Regions from separate parts of the Bacillus salitolerans genome, predicted to be linked through region 2. Evidence: a T-box and tRNA genes for the amino acid it is inferred to sense, from the RefSeq annotation. Region 2 holds a T-box; the other holds one or more tRNA genes.
The links. The T-box of region 2 lies ahead of metG (methionine--tRNA ligase). A T-box ahead of a tRNA ligase gene usually reads a tRNA of that ligase, here a tRNA-Met.
Positions count from the first base shown of each region.

Region 1: it has a tRNA-Met gene. The T-box ahead of metG (methionine--tRNA ligase) is inferred to sense a tRNA for this amino acid. The anticodon was not compared.

Region 1 covers NZ_JBHUEM010000040.1:541-8,238, forward strand. The annotation lists gene ACFSCX_RS16900 (trans-sulfuration enzyme family protein) at 999-2,138, shown strand; tRNA gene ACFSCX_RS16905 (tRNA-Met) at 2,353-2,429, shown strand; tRNA gene ACFSCX_RS16910 (tRNA-Asp) at 2,465-2,540, shown strand; gene thiL (thiamine-phosphate kinase) at 2,667-3,659, shown strand; gene tsaE (tRNA (adenosine(37)-N6)-threonylcarbamoyltransferase complex ATPase subunit type 1 TsaE) at 3,664-4,122, shown strand; gene tsaB (tRNA (adenosine(37)-N6)-threonylcarbamoyltransferase complex dimerization subunit type 1 TsaB) at 4,119-4,817, shown strand; gene rimI (ribosomal protein S18-alanine N-acetyltransferase) at 4,827-5,303, shown strand; gene tsaD (tRNA (adenosine(37)-N6)-threonylcarbamoyltransferase complex transferase subunit TsaD) at 5,275-6,306, shown strand; gene ACFSCX_RS16940 (ABC-F family ATP-binding cassette domain-containing protein) at 6,552-7,698, opposite strand, start outside.
Region 2 covers NZ_JBHUEM010000003.1:252,815-260,512, reverse strand. The annotation lists gene metG (methionine--tRNA ligase) at 53-1,675, opposite strand; T-box leader at 1,782-2,050, opposite strand; gene ACFSCX_RS02845 (hypothetical protein) at 2,221-2,484, shown strand; gene ACFSCX_RS02840 (YjcZ family sporulation protein) at 2,990-3,118, opposite strand; gene ACFSCX_RS02835 (YjcZ family sporulation protein) at 3,171-3,263, opposite strand; gene ACFSCX_RS02830 (class I SAM-dependent methyltransferase) at 3,422-4,135, shown strand; gene ACFSCX_RS02825 (hypothetical protein) at 4,212-4,469, shown strand; gene ACFSCX_RS02820 (cation:proton antiporter) at 4,531-5,763, opposite strand; gene ACFSCX_RS02815 (Mpo1-like protein) at 5,977-6,318, shown strand; gene ACFSCX_RS02810 (peptide ABC transporter substrate-binding protein) at 6,997-7,698, shown strand, end outside.

The sequences.
Region 1 (7,698 bases), on a different contig from region 2:
TTGCAGTAGCAAAGATTGGGTCATTTCAAAATAATTGAATATAAGCAGAGGTAAGTAAAAAGGAAATGAGGTAAGTAAAAGACAAAACGAGGAAAGTAAAGCGAGGCAGAGGTAATTAAAATCGAAAAAGAGGAAAGTAAAACGCCAAACGGGGTAAGTAAAAGAGAAGCGAGGAAAGTAAAACGTCAAACGGGGTAAGTAAAAAGAGAAACGAGTTAAGTAAAACGCCAAACGGGGTAAGTAAAAGAGAAACGAGGAAAGTAAAACGTCAAATGGGGTAAGTAAAATGGGAAACGAGGAAAGTAAAACACCAAATGGGGTAAGTAAAAGAGAAACGAGGAAAGTAAAATGCCAAACGGGGTAAGTAAAAAGAGAAACGAGTTAAGTAAAACGCCAAACGGGGTAAGTAAAAGAGAAGCGAGGAAAGTAAAATGCCAAACGGGGTAAGTAAAAAGGGAAACGAGGAAAGTAAAACACCAAACGGGGTAAGTAAAAGAGAAACGAGTTAAGCAAAACGTCAAACGGGGTAAGTAAAAAGAGAAACGAGGAAAGTAAAACGCCAAACGGGGTAAGTAAAAAGAGAAACGAGTTAAGTAAAATGCCAAATGGGGTAAGTAAAAGAGAAACGAGGAAAGTAAAACGCCAAACGGGGTAAGTAAAAAGAGAAACGAGTTAAGTAAAACATCAAGTGGGGTAAGTAAAAGAGAAACGAAGCAAGTAAAGAGCAGAAAAGCATGTAAAATCGAAGAATAGACATGTAAAAGGGAAATGAGTAAAGTAAAAAACTTATCGGAATAAATAATACGTAAACAAATCAAGTAAATGAGCTACTAGAAACAAACTTTAACAATGACATGACAATACGAGTCTTGTGTTATCAAGGATAAATACGACTAATTAATCCTATACACGATTGCTCCCAAATCTAAAAAAGATTGATTGACTTTCACTCATCAGAGGAGTAAAGTCAAAATAAAATGTCATGTTAAGGAGTTAGTATGGAATTCTATACGAAGAATGTTCACTACGGAAAAAAAGTGGCTACACCAATAAAAAGCAAAGTAACTCCTATTTACCAATCTTCGGCCTTTACATTTGCGTCTCTACAAGAGTTAGAAGGATTTTATGAAGGGAAGGGAAACTTTTTATATTCAAGAGTAGGTAATCCGAATACTGATGAATTGGGTCAAGCTGTCGCTGCTTTAGAAGGTGCTGAACAAGGTGTTGCAACTTCATCAGGTCTTTCAGCAATATTGGTATCGATTTTAGCTGTAGCTTCTACTGGTGACCATGTTATCGCTCCAGTTGACCTTTATGGTGGAACATATCAGCTAATCGCAAAAGAGCTTAAGGATGTAGGAATAGAATCTACTTTTGTACCATTTGAATCCAAGCATACTATTCTAGAGGCAATAAAGCCTAATACAAGAGTAATCTATAGTGAATCTGTAACTAACCCACTCCTTAGAGTTGAAAATATTGACCAACTTGTAGAGGTTGCTAAAGAATATAAATTAATTTCAATTATTGATAATACTTTTGCTACCCCCTTACTTTGCAAACCAATTAATAAAGGAGTAGATTTGATCATACATAGTGCTACTAAATACATTGGAGGACACAGTGATGTTACTGCCGGTGTAGTAGTAGGGAACAAATCTCTAATGGAGAAGGTTAATCAAAAGGTTGTAAACTTAGGGACTAATTTAAGTCCATTTGAGAGCTGGTTAGCGTGCAGGGGAATCAAGACACTTAGTATTCGAATGGAGAAACAGGCCCAAAATGCAAAGGCATTAGCTGAAGCATTAGTTGGAGTAAAAGGTGTTAAGCAGTTGTTCTATCCCTCGACCTTATCTAGTTTAGGAAACGGTGCTATTGTTACAATTGAACTTGATACGGAATTATGCAGGATGGAAAGCTTCTTTGAGTCATTAGAGTGGATTAAGATTGTACCTACATTGGCAGGGGTAGAAACAACGGTTTCTTATCCAATTGCTACATCTCACCGAGCTCTGTCAGAAGACGACCTTAAAAAACTAGGAATTACTCGTGGAATGGTAAGGATCTCAGCAGGTATTGAGCACGATCAAGACATCATCAAAGCATTTAAAGAAGCTATTATAAAGTCACTTATTTAAAAAAGTGACTTTTTCCTTTATTTAATAAAGAATTTGTGTTACTATAAATATTGTCATCTTTTTAATTATCGTGTGGTGCAGCAACAAGCAGCACTTCAATGAATAAGCTTCGAGTTGTCACGACGCACATTCATCTCTGAATAGTCTTGAAGAGGAAGGGACAGTCAAAATACACTTAACTATGTGTATACACAACTAAATTTATTTTTATTATCGCGGGGTGGAGCAGTCTGGTAGCTCGTCGGGCTCATAACCCGAAGGTCGTAGGTTCAAATCCTGCCCCCGCAACCAACCTATTTACCTTTAGTCATTATACATAATAATACGGTCCCGTGGTGTAGCGGTTAACATGCCTGCCTGTCACGCAGGAGATCGCGGGTTCGATTCCCGTCGGGACCGCCATCTTAACGAAAGTATGCTTTCGTTTTTTTATTTGCATTTTTATGGGGAAAATAAGAAAATGACAATAGGCACCTTAGGATATAAACTCCTAAGGTATTTTTGTTGAATAAATTATCTCAAAAAGTGGTGTTCATATTGGGTATTCATGATGAATTTTCATTTATAAAGGCGATTACTCCAAAGGAGAAACGAAGAGAAGATGTAATTGTGAGTATTGGTGATGATGCCGCAATTTTTAGGACAGAAAAAAATAGTGATACAATTGCATGTACAGATACAATGGTGGAAGACATTCATTTTAAACAAGAAACAATGGAGCCTTTTCATATTGGATTTAAGGCGCTTGCTGCGAATATCAGTGATGTAGCAGCGATGGGGGGGATTCCGCAGTATTATCTTGTCTCCATTGCTATTCCGGAAAAATGGTCTGAAGAGTCCCTAATGGAGATTTATAAAGGAATGGAGCATCTAGCTGAAAAGTATAATATGGATCTTATTGGTGGAGATACGGTCTCGACCTTTGGACCATTGGTTTTGAATGTTACAGTAATTGGAAGCGTTGAGAATGATAGAGGAATAAAGCGCAGTAGTGCAAAGCCTGGTGACGTGGTGTTTATTACAGGAAACATTGGTGACTCTGCTGCAGGTTTACATATTCTTTTAAATGAGAAGGCTAATAAGAATCAATTATCACCCCTGGTATTAAAACATCAAATGCCATTACCAAATGTACAAGCCGGACAACTGTTAGTCAAACAAGATAGGGTCTCCCTCAATGATATCAGTGACGGAGCAGCTAGTGAGGCTATCGAAATTGCTGAAGCAAGCCATGTCGATATCATTCTATATAAGAGCCAGCTCCCGTTTTCTAATGATATTCTTACTTTTGGTTTTGATCGAGCACTAAATTGGGGATTGTTCGGTGGAGAGGACTATGAATTGATTGGTACGATATCACAAAATTCATGGGAGAAAGTGATGGCTGAATTCGCAAAAATAAAGATAAAGATTACCAAAGTAGGAGAAGTTGTAGAAGGCTCCGGAAAAGTTTTTTTACAATCTGAAAAAAGACGAGAACAATTATTAAAGCAAGGATATAATCATTTTGGAACACGGTGATACTATGAAAATTGTAGAATGGATAACACATAACGAGGACGAAACAAAGGCAATTGCTACAAAGCTTGGCCGACAAGCAAGTCCAGGTGATGTTTTTCTTCTAGAGGGAGATCTTGGTGCTGGAAAAACAACCTTTACAAAGGGACTCGCTAAAGGTTTAGAGGTCTCTCGGAACGTAAACAGCCCTACCTTCACGATTATAAAAGAGTATGCAGGTAGACTACCTCTTTATCATATGGATGTATATAGGGTCGAGGATTCATACGAAGACCTGGGGTTTGATGAATATTTTTACGGAGAAGGTGTAACCGTCGTAGAATGGGCACATCTAATCGAGGATCAGCTGCCTAATGAGTATGGAAAAATCGTTATTGAACGAATGGACGATATAAAAAGGAAAATTACCTTTGAAGCAGTTGGTGTTAGATATGAACAATTGTGCGAGGAGTTAGAAAAGAAATGAATATATTATCTATAGATACGTCGTCCTATGTAATGGGAGTTGCCATCATGAGGGATGGACAAATTGTTGGTGAGATTTTAACCAATACAAAGAAAAACCATTCCATTCGCTTAATGCCAGCGATTGATAGTTTAATGAAGGAGTGTGATGTGTCCCCAAAAATGCTACATAAGATTGTCGTAGCAAAAGGACCTGGGTCATATACAGGTGTACGTATCGGCGTAACCGTTGCCAAAACATTAGCATGGACCTTAAATATTCCTATCGTGAGTGTCTCAAGCCTAGAGCAGCTAGCATGGAATGGAAAAAATTTTGATGGTTATATTTGTCCGTTAATAGATGCTAGGAGACAGCATTTGTTTACAGGTCTTTATGAATATAAAAACGGCTCGATGGAAGCCATTATTGAGGATCAAAATATTCAAATCGATGAGTGGGTTTTAAAACTAATAGAGCTCGATAAGAATGTATTATTTATTGGGAATGATGTACCTATCCACCAAGAGACATTACATCAGAAACTTGGAAATCAAACAGTTTTTGCAGAAAAACTGGATTGGAATCCTAAACCGTCTATGTTAGCATTTATTGGAGCAATGAGAGATCCAGAACATACACATTCTTTTGTACCAAGCTATTTGCGATTAGCTGAAGCTGAAGCGAACTGGTTGGCTTCCAAAGAAACTTCCAAATAGGGGGTCTTTATGAACAATTCCATTTCCTTTCGGTTAATGACAGTAGCTGATATTGATCAAGTTTTAATGATTGAGCATGCGTCTTTTACAGTGCCATGGAGCCATGAGGCATTTTATAATGAGATGGTAAATAATCCTTATGCAAGCTATATTATTTTGCAAGAGGGTAATACGATTATAGGATATTGTGGATTATGGGTAGTCATGGAAGATGCTCATATCACCAATATTGCGGTTTTGCCAAGTTACAGAGGTAGAAAATTGGGAGAAGCGCTACTTAATCAAGCAATTGAATTGGCAAAAGCACTAGGTTCAGAGAGGCTGTCCTTGGAAGTCCGTGTTTCGAATCATGTGGCACAATCACTGTACCGTAAATTAGGTTTTCAAAATGGAGGTATCCGAAAAAATTATTACACAGATAATGGTGAGGATGCCTTAGTTATGTGGGTGAATATTCATGAAACATCAGATCATATTAGGAATTGAAACAAGCTGTGATGAAACAGCGGTTTCAATCGTAAAAAATGGACAAGAAATCCTTTCGAATGTCGTGGCTTCTCAAATTGAAAGTCATAAACGATTTGGTGGGGTAGTTCCCGAAATTGCCTCAAGACATCATGTTGAGCAACTGACCCTTGTTTTTGAAGAGGCATTAAAAGAAGCGAATGTCTCGTATGAGGATATTGATGCGATAGCTGTAACAGAGGGTCCAGGATTGGTGGGTGCCCTTTTAATAGGTGTAAACGCAGCAAAGGCACTTGCCTTTGCACATGGCATCCCACTTGTTGGGGTACATCATATAGCAGGGCATATATATGCAAATCGATTTATGAAGGAATTTACGTTCCCGCTATTATCATTGGTTGTTTCAGGTGGGCATACAGAACTCGTTTTAATGAAGGAGCATGGCTCGTTTGAGGTTATTGGTGAAACACGTGATGATGCAGTGGGGGAAGCGTATGATAAAGTGGCAAGAACTTTAGAGTTGCCTTATCCAGGCGGTCCACATATTGACCGTTTAGCACATTCAGGACAGCCAACATTAAACCTGCCAAGAGCGTGGTTAGAGCCAGGCTCTTATGATTTTAGCTTCAGTGGGCTAAAATCTGCTGTCATAAATGCACTTCACAACGCAAGCCAAAGAGGAGAGGTGTTAGCTCCTGAAAATGTAGCAGCTAGCTTCCAAGATAGTGTAATAGATGTACTCGTAACGAAAACTGTGAAGGCTACAAAGGAGTATGGAGTGAAGCAAGTGCTTTTAGCGGGCGGAGTTGCTGCTAATAAAGGATTAAGAGCCGAGCTAGAGAGAGTGTTTCAAGAGATACCTAATGTCGAACTAGTCATACCTCCTTTGTCCTTATGTACGGATAACGCAGCGATGATTGCAGCGGCTGGAAGTATTGCGTATGAAAAAGGGAAACGCTCAGGATTCGACTTAAATGCAAATCCTGGGTTAGAATTAACATCTTTTAACAAAAGCAGTATCTAAAAAGGCTATCATGAGTAGCCTTTTTTATTTTGCGATAATAGTAGTGAATAATCAATCTGTGGATAACCTGTGGATATGTGAATTACTAATTGTGTGTTTTGTGGAAAACTAGTCAAAAACCACGTATTTTCATGTTGGTATTGTGGATAACAATGTGTATATGTGGGTAAAAAAAACACCAACGCTAATATTGTTGGTGTTTTTAGTGAAAGCAAAGAATTATTGTTAGGTTATCCACAAACTGTTTATTCACCTTTCTCAATTAATTCTTCCCATTCCTCCATTAACTGCTCTAATTTTTCATTGGTATGACTCGTTTCATTGTTTAGCATTTGTACTTTTTCGTGATCCTGATAAATTTCTGGATCACAAAGTAACTCTTCATTTTTAGCGATTGAAGCCTCCAGAGCTGAAATCTCTGTTTCAATTTCGTCGAGACGTCTCTTTCGTTGTCTTTCTACCCGTTTTAATTCTTTTTCCTCTTCGTAGCTTAATTTTACTTCTGGTTTTTTTGGATTTATTTCTATAGAAACGGTTTTCTTTTCGAACTGCTCTAATTCAATAAGATTAGCCTTTTTTTCAAGATAATAATCATAATCGCCCAAAAACTCCGTAACATTTCTTCGACCTAGCTCGAGTACTTTTGTTGAGATTCGGTTAATAAAGTATCGATCATGAGAAACAAACAGTATCGTTCCAGGATAATCGATTAATGCATTTTCAAGTATCTCTTTACTATCTAAATCAAGATGGTTTGTAGGTTCGTCTAATATAAGAAAGTTCGCTTTTTGCATCATTAATTTCGCTAATGCCAATCGGGCTTTCTCGCCACCGCTTAAGGTAGATACTTCTTTTAACACGTCATCTCCTGAAAAAAGAAAATTACCGAGAATGGTTCGGATGTCTTTTTCAGGAACAAGAGGATATTCATCCCAGAGCTCATTTAAGACTCGTTTATTTGATTTTAAGTTTGCTTGCTCTTGATCATAATATCCAATAGAAACTCCTGATCCAAACTGGATTGTCCCATTGCTAGGCTTTATTTTCTGTAAAATTCCTTTTAATAAACTTGACTTACCGATTCCATTTGGACCAATTAAAGCAACGCTTTCTCCTCTATTTAAGGTAAAGGTAATATTTTCAATGGTAGGTTTATTTTCCTCATAGGAGATAGCTAGATTTTGTACTTTTAATACATCATTTCCACTTTGTCGTTCAATTTGAAATTGGAAGGATGCTGATTTCTCATCCCCAGACGGCTTGTCCACCAATTCTATGCGGTCTAACTGTTTTCTCCTACTTTGGGCTCTTTTAGTAGTGGATGCTCTAGCAATATTCTTTTGAATGAAATCCTTTAACTTGGCTACTTCATCCTGTTGTTTTTCAAATTGT
Region 2 (7,698 bases):
TAGCACAGTTACAGGATACACGCACTGAAATTATTTCCAGTGCGTGTAAGAGTTAGAGACCTAATTTTCTTCTTTCTTCTTCAATCCTAGTAGTGTCGATTCGCTCGAATAATGGAACGATGTGATTTACTTTGACGTTTTCCACCTCAATTAAAGACCATGTAGGTTCCTGTAAATGTAAAAATTCTCTAATTCTGTTTGTTGAAAATGGTAAAAATGGATCAAGTAGGTTAGACAAATTGGCAATCATTTGGACACACGTATATAATGTATTTATACACGTATTAATATCTTCTTTATATGTTTGCCACGGTTTTGTTTCATCAAAGTATTTGTTTGCGGCTCGAATATATTCAAATAACTCTTCAAGGCTTGCTTTCAACTCTCCTTTTTCAATCCCTTTTCCGATACTAACATATAATTCTTTTAGTTCTTCTTTAACCTTTTGAGAGCAATTCCCCCTTGGTAATTCACCATGAAAGGATTTCTCGATAAATTTTAATGTTCTATTGATGAAATTCCCAAATGCACCTAGCAGCTCACCATTGTGTGATAAAACAAACTCTCTCCATGAAAAATCAGCATCCCGCCTTTCAGGTGCATTGATTGTCACATAATAACGAATAGAATCAGGATCATACTGGCTAAGCAAATCAGGTATCCAAACAGCATACTCTCTACTTGTAGAAATCTTCTTTCGTTCTAGAGTTAAATATTCGCTTGAAATAATATGAGTTGGAATATTTAGTCCACCTAACCCCATGAGTAAGGCAGGCCAGATGATGGTGTGAAATGGAATATTATCCTTGCCATGAATGTAGTAGGATTTGATATCATTTCCTTTCCAAAAAGGCTCCCATTCTTCATTGTTTTCTTGCGACCATTTCATGGAAGCAGATAAATATCCCGAAACAGCATCAATCCAAACATAAACCTTCTTATCCTCAAATCCTTCAATTGGGATAGGAACGCCTACTTTTAAATCTCTTGATACAGCTCTATTCTGTAATCCTTCATTTAGGTATCTTTTTGTTAAAGAGATTGCGTTATCTCTCCAAGTTAGCTTTTTATCACTTAGTAAATTTTCAAGCTGTTGCTGAAACGTAGACAATGCAAAATATAAATGTTCCGTATTATGAATAGTAGGCTCATTTCCACATAGTTTACATCTTCTATTTAATAGTTCAAGAGGATCTAAAATAGTAGAACAAGCATCACATTGATCCCCTCTAGCCTCACTACTACAATGAGGACATGTTCCTTCAACATAGCGGTCGGGTAAAAATTGATCACAGCAAACACAAAAAGATTGTTCTACGTTCTGACGGTATATCAAATCTTTGGAAAGTAAATGTAAAAAAATGTCCTGCACAGCTTTATGATGTTCAATATCATCAGTTCTTGTGTAAAAATCAAATGAAAAGCCAAGTCTCGTAAAGCAATCTTCGAACTCTTGATGATAATAATCAGCAATTTGTCTTACTTCCTTTCCTTCCTGCCTTGACCGTATAGCAATAGGAGTCCCGTTACAATCACTTCCTGATACATATAAAACAGAGTCTCCTTTTAATCGGTAATACCTTGCAATAATATCCCCCGGAAGCAATGCCGAAATGTGTCCCAAATGTAATGAACCGTTCGCATAAGGCCATGCCCCTCCAATAAATACATTCATCCTTTTCATCCTCCTAATGATAATCGGAACGTGGCAATCACCTGTACAAGCATTTTGTTGGTAACAGAGAGAAAAACAAAAAACCCTATCCATTAACAAAAAATTGTTAAAGGACAGGGTTTAAATCCTGTGTTACCACCTTTATTCCCTAATAGCTCGCACTATTAGGCTCTGCAGGTACGGAGATTGTTTCTCGATACCGTGACTCGGATAACGGGTGCCAACTCCCGGCATAGCCTACTAACCCAAACCAATGGGTGTTCAGTATGCAGCTCAAAGACCATTTTCCAATATGTGTACCTTTGCTTCTTTTCAGCTACCAAAGCTCTCTGTAAAAGATCTCTCATATTGTACTTTTCTTATCATTGCTTTTTCAATATATTGCCATATTCACAAGTTAAAATCAATAGTTTTTTGATTATAAATTCAGTTCCAACAATAAGGATTCTATGTCTATATTTCCCGAGAAATGTCGAATAACTACTAGACACGTTTTGATTTAAAACGAAAATTTTGGAAACAATTCAATAGTAGGAGGTGCTTATATGGAAACAAATCTACGTATTGTTCAATTGCAAGAACATAATAATAGTTTTACAGTTACATATTTCAATCAAGATGAACCTCTTTTAGAATCCTTATTTCAATGTACCTTTCAGAGACAGTCAAGTCTAGAATACACTATTCAAGAGCTTCTTCAATATTGTATTCAAACTGAGGAGTTTTTAGATATTAAAGGACTTTATTCAACTAGCCTTGAACAAATCACTGCAAAATCATTATACTCATCTTTTTCCCACTTTATATAAAATAATTGATGAGAGTTAAATCCACCTATTGTCTACATTTTTGCTTTTACATTTTCATCCTGAAACATTTCATGAAAGTCGGTAATACGCTATTGAATAGTTCGAGCAACATGTCCCTTCTTCTCTCTCGCAAACCTCCCCACCTTCACGTTAAACCCTTATCTCTTTAGCTACAGTATGCCCCTCTCTGTTCTTCCAGGGCAAAAGGCAGCTACTAGAGACGATGGAGATACAATCCCTATAGTATCACCTTTCTTTAGTCTATTTGGTTTAACGATCATTTTTCTTCCCTCCCAATCGTAGACCATATGTTACCAGGTGATTTAACAAACTGCCTAGATGCTTTCTGAAAATAGGCTGAAGTATCCCCTCAAAACGGATGGTTAGTATAAAAAAATAATACAATTTGTACTAACTAAATAAGGGTCAGCCCTTATCGATTTAAACGATAAATGACTGACCTCTTTAGTTAGAAGGCGGTGTAAGGCCTTTGTTCCTTAACCGATTAGCACCAAGCTGCACCTACAATGATTAGAAGGATAAACAATACAACGATTAATACGAATGTATTCCCTCCAGAATAAGCACCTGCTACCGGAGCTCCATAGCCATAACCACAATATCCGTAGCCCATTAATTTCACCTCCTAAAAAAGAGATTACTGATTAATAACCATTGAACATTAATTAGTAACCAACGTAAGCTGATCCAACAATGATTAAAAGGATGAACAATACTACGATTAACGCGAAACCACCTGCATATCCTACTCCACTCATGGTGACACCTCCCTTACGCTTTCAAAAATAGACTATGTACTTTGTGTTCATTGTGTAAGGGCGGATACCCATTTTCAAACAATTTACTTTCTAAAAGAACCTTGCCTATTGTTTTGAATATGATTAATAGAACCAAATTGATAAAGGAGATTCAAAGTATGGGTTATACTTATACAGATTTATTAGCAATGTTTGGAATAGGCGGTGCCCATCCCGGTGGACTTTCACTCACTAGAGCCATCTTAGCTGAAATTAATATGGAAGATTGCCATAATCTTTTAGAGGTTGGATGCGGAACTGGGCAAACCACGAGTTATATTTGTCATCATTACCCTTGTAGCGTTTATGCGATTGATTCCCATCCAATAATGATAACAAAAACGAATGAGCGCCTCTCTTCCTTAAACAAGACGGCTATCGTTAAAGAAGCAAGTACAGAAAACCTTCCTTTTGCGTCGGGATTTTTTGACCTAATTCTTTCAGAATCCGTCACTGTTTTTACAAACATCCAAAAATCCTTAGAAGAATATTCAAGAGTTTTAATGGAAAAAGGAACTCTAATACTAATTGAAATGACCGAAATTGATACACTGTTAGAAAGTGAAAAGACTGAACTCAAAGATTACTATGGTATAGATCAAATTTTACAGGAACAAGAATGGAAGGATTTAATCCTTACAAGTGGATTCAAAACAGTAGAAGCAATAAGTGTTAGGTTAGAAGAATTAGAAATAGATGACCTGGATTTTACAGAATTCAACATTTCTGAATCAATTGATCAAGCCTTCTATCAAATGTTAGACAAACATCATGAACTAACGAGTAAGTATACAACCAAACTAGGTTTTCGTGTATTTCTATGTAATAAATAAGAACTAGTCAAATGTACAAACTTCTAGACTCTCCTTTTCATATCTTATTAACGTAAAAGAAAAGGAGGTATAGAAAATGTCACAAGATATATATGGATTATGTTGTCGTTACCAAGGGAAAGTTGTCAGAATTAATGATCGAAATGGCCGTGTACATGTAGGCCGAATCACTAGAGTCACTAGAAGTCATGTATATATTACACCAGCTGGAAGACCAGGAGCAGGAGGCTATGGCTACGGGTTTTATGGCGCTGGCTATGGCTGGGGAGCAGGGTATGGTCTAGCACTTGGCGTTATCACAGGAATTGCACTAGCAGGATTATTCTGGTGGTAAAAGTTTAAAGTTATCGGAACCTAGATTACCTAGGTTCCGATAGTTTATGTAGATCATATCGCTATGTGTTTAGTTTCTTTTCTTTTAAAATCCCTAACTTTTTCACTAAAGGACCTACCGTTAAACCTTGAACAAGGAGAGAGAATAGCACAACTGAAAAGGTTAACAGTAAGATTATTTCTCTACCTTCAAAATCTGTAGGAAGACTTAAGGCTAATGCGATTGATAGGCTTCCTTTAAGTCCCCCCCAATTCAGTAACATTTTATCCTTGCTAGTCAGCTCCTTTACAGCTGCTGTACTTACATACAGCGCCATCGTTCTACCTATTACTACTAAGACAATGGCCAATAGGATCATTCCGAAACGACCAGAAAAATCAATCTGCCTAATTTCTAATCCTACCATTAAAAATATTAATGAGTTTGCAATGAGTGTAATTGCATCCCAAAAAGAATGAATGTTCGTATGAGTAATCGAGGACATTCCAATTTTTGACCCATAGCTTCCAAACATTAATCCACCAACTACAACGGCAATAACCCCTGAAACATGAAAATGCTCGGCAATGAAAAATGCCCCAAAGAATAAAAGAGCAGAAAAGGCGATTTCTAATGGATAGTCATCAAATATTCGAATAATTTGGGAGAATAACCATCCTAAAGCTCCCCCAATTAATACTCCACCAACTGCAAATTTTAAGAATAATAATAATCCACTACCTAAACCGGCCCAGCCCATTTCTATATAAGTAAGTAAATATATGGTTGAAATTTGAAAGAGGACTACTGCTATCCCATCATTAAAAAGAGATTCGCCTTCAATTGTTGTCGAAAGCTTGGAAGGAACACCTAACGTTTTAAAAATCGATAGTACACTAATAGGATCTGTTGCACTCATTAATGCTGCAAACGTAAACGCAACTACTAAAGGTAACCCCAATAATGAGTAGGCACCAAACCCAATTAATATAAATGATAGTAATGTTCCACCAAAGGCTAGGGCCAAAATAGACTTCCGTTGTTCAAACAGATGAGAAAATGGCAATTTCATTGTAGCATCACCAAGTAAGATAGGTAAAAACAATGAAATAATAATCGCTTGAAACACATTTGACTGGGTTATAAAGGATTCAGCTTCTTCTATTATTGGGATTTCAGTAACCCCTAGTAATAATCCAACTAAAACTAGTGCAATCGAATATGGCTGCTTGATCAATTTTGCAATTGAAATAACTGAAATCGAAATAGCTAACAAAATCAAGATCTGAATAAACACTTCATTAAATGCATGCATTCATTTACCCTCCCTAAAAATTCCATAATTTCATTATACCCATGTTTTACTCATACTTGTAAATGAATACAATGTGAAAATGTTCATTTCAAAACAAATAGTAAACAAGTAAAAAAAATTATTTGAGTTATTGAAAAGATTTGAAAATTTAGAATAAATTACTACAAAATTATAGTTGTCTCACATATAATTTTGATAAAGGGGGGGAATATAATGAAAAATTTTAAAAACTATCAAGATTTTTGGCCATTTTATTTGTCACAACATAGTAAGCGTTCTACAAGGCTTTGGCATTTTGTAGGTACAACATTTGTCTTTATCTGTATACTAACAGCCATTTTAACTGGAGTATTGTGGTATATCCTTCTTGCTCCAATTATTGCCTACGGCTTTGCTTGGTGCAGCCATTTCTTTATTGAAGGAAATAAGCCTGCTACGTTTGGACATCCTGTTTGGTCACTGCGTGCCGACTTCCGAATGTATTGGCTCATTTTAACGAGACAGCTTGATAAAGAAATAGTAAAATTACCAAAAGATTTTAATATGGAGGCTTAAGAGTATAATTTCGGATATTTTTTCTCAATTGGGTGAAGTGAGTAACCTTTCACAAAGGTTGAACTCACTCTAGCTCGAACATATCTCATAAATCTTTTTTGTTCGGCTTAAGTTGAATAGTCCCCAGTAAAGTTCTTTTCTGTTAATTGACTTACAAAAAAGCGTTCTTCTTTTATTCCATGACTATATATCCTTGTTTCCATTCAATATCCTTCTCTGCTCACATTCGTGGGCTTTTTTTTATTGAGCAAGAAAAATTGGTTGGTAAAAAAAACTCATAATTGGATGATTTCAAAAAGTTTTTTCAATATTAAGATTTAATTACAAATTCATTACTTTTATGTCAGCTTGTTCTCCAATTAAATTTAAGGTAACCTCCCTAAGTGCTTTGATTTGATTTTGGAACCTCTGACTGAAAAAGTACAAATTTGTAATCTATGAAACCTATTGTCTATTCTGTGATAGATAAGAGTGTTTTATAGAAAAAAATCTGTTGTCTACTAGCATCGTTTAATCTTTAAGATGGGTAACCTCCCCAAGGTATTTCATTTTTTAGAAAAGATGTTTTGCTTCTAGGCGATCAGATTTATATCCGTCTAAACGCTAGTTCTTTTTACTATTCATTAAATAAACCAAAAGGAAGTAGCGTTTTAGACAACTTTTAAAGGGGGAAAAATTATGAAAACAAGAAAACTGTCTCTATTAATGACACTTATGTTGTTAATGAGCATGTTTATCGCTGCTTGTAGTGGCGGTAATCAAGACACGTCTCAATCAAATGAGAATGAAGGAGAAAATGAAGAATCACAGACAGAAGCACAACAAGAAAAGTCAGTACCTCAAGTATTAAATATCATTGAAGGTTCAGAAATTCCAACGATGGACTCTGCAATGGGAACTGATGCTGTTTCATTCCAAGTGATGAATGAAGTGTTTGAGGGACTTTATAGACTAGGGCCAGATAATCAACCTGTTGAAGGGGTAGCCATTAACCATGATGTTAGTGAGGATGGATTAGTGTATACCTTCCACCTTCGTGACAATGCGGTATGGTCAAACGGAACTCCTGTTACAGCACACGACTTTGTATTCTCTTGGCAAAGAGCGATTGATCCAAACACTACTTCTGAATATGGACCATATATGATGTCAGGAGTCATTAAGAATGCAGATAAGATATCTGCCGGAGAAATGCAACCAAGTGATCTAGGCGTTGAAGCGGTAGATGATACAACGTTAAGAGTGACACTTGAGCGACCAGTTCCATATTTTAATACACTTATGACGTTTCCAACATTCCTACCTCAAAATGAAGAGTTCTTAACATCACAAGGCGACCAATACTCACTTGAGGTAGAGAATTTAATTTACAATGGTCCG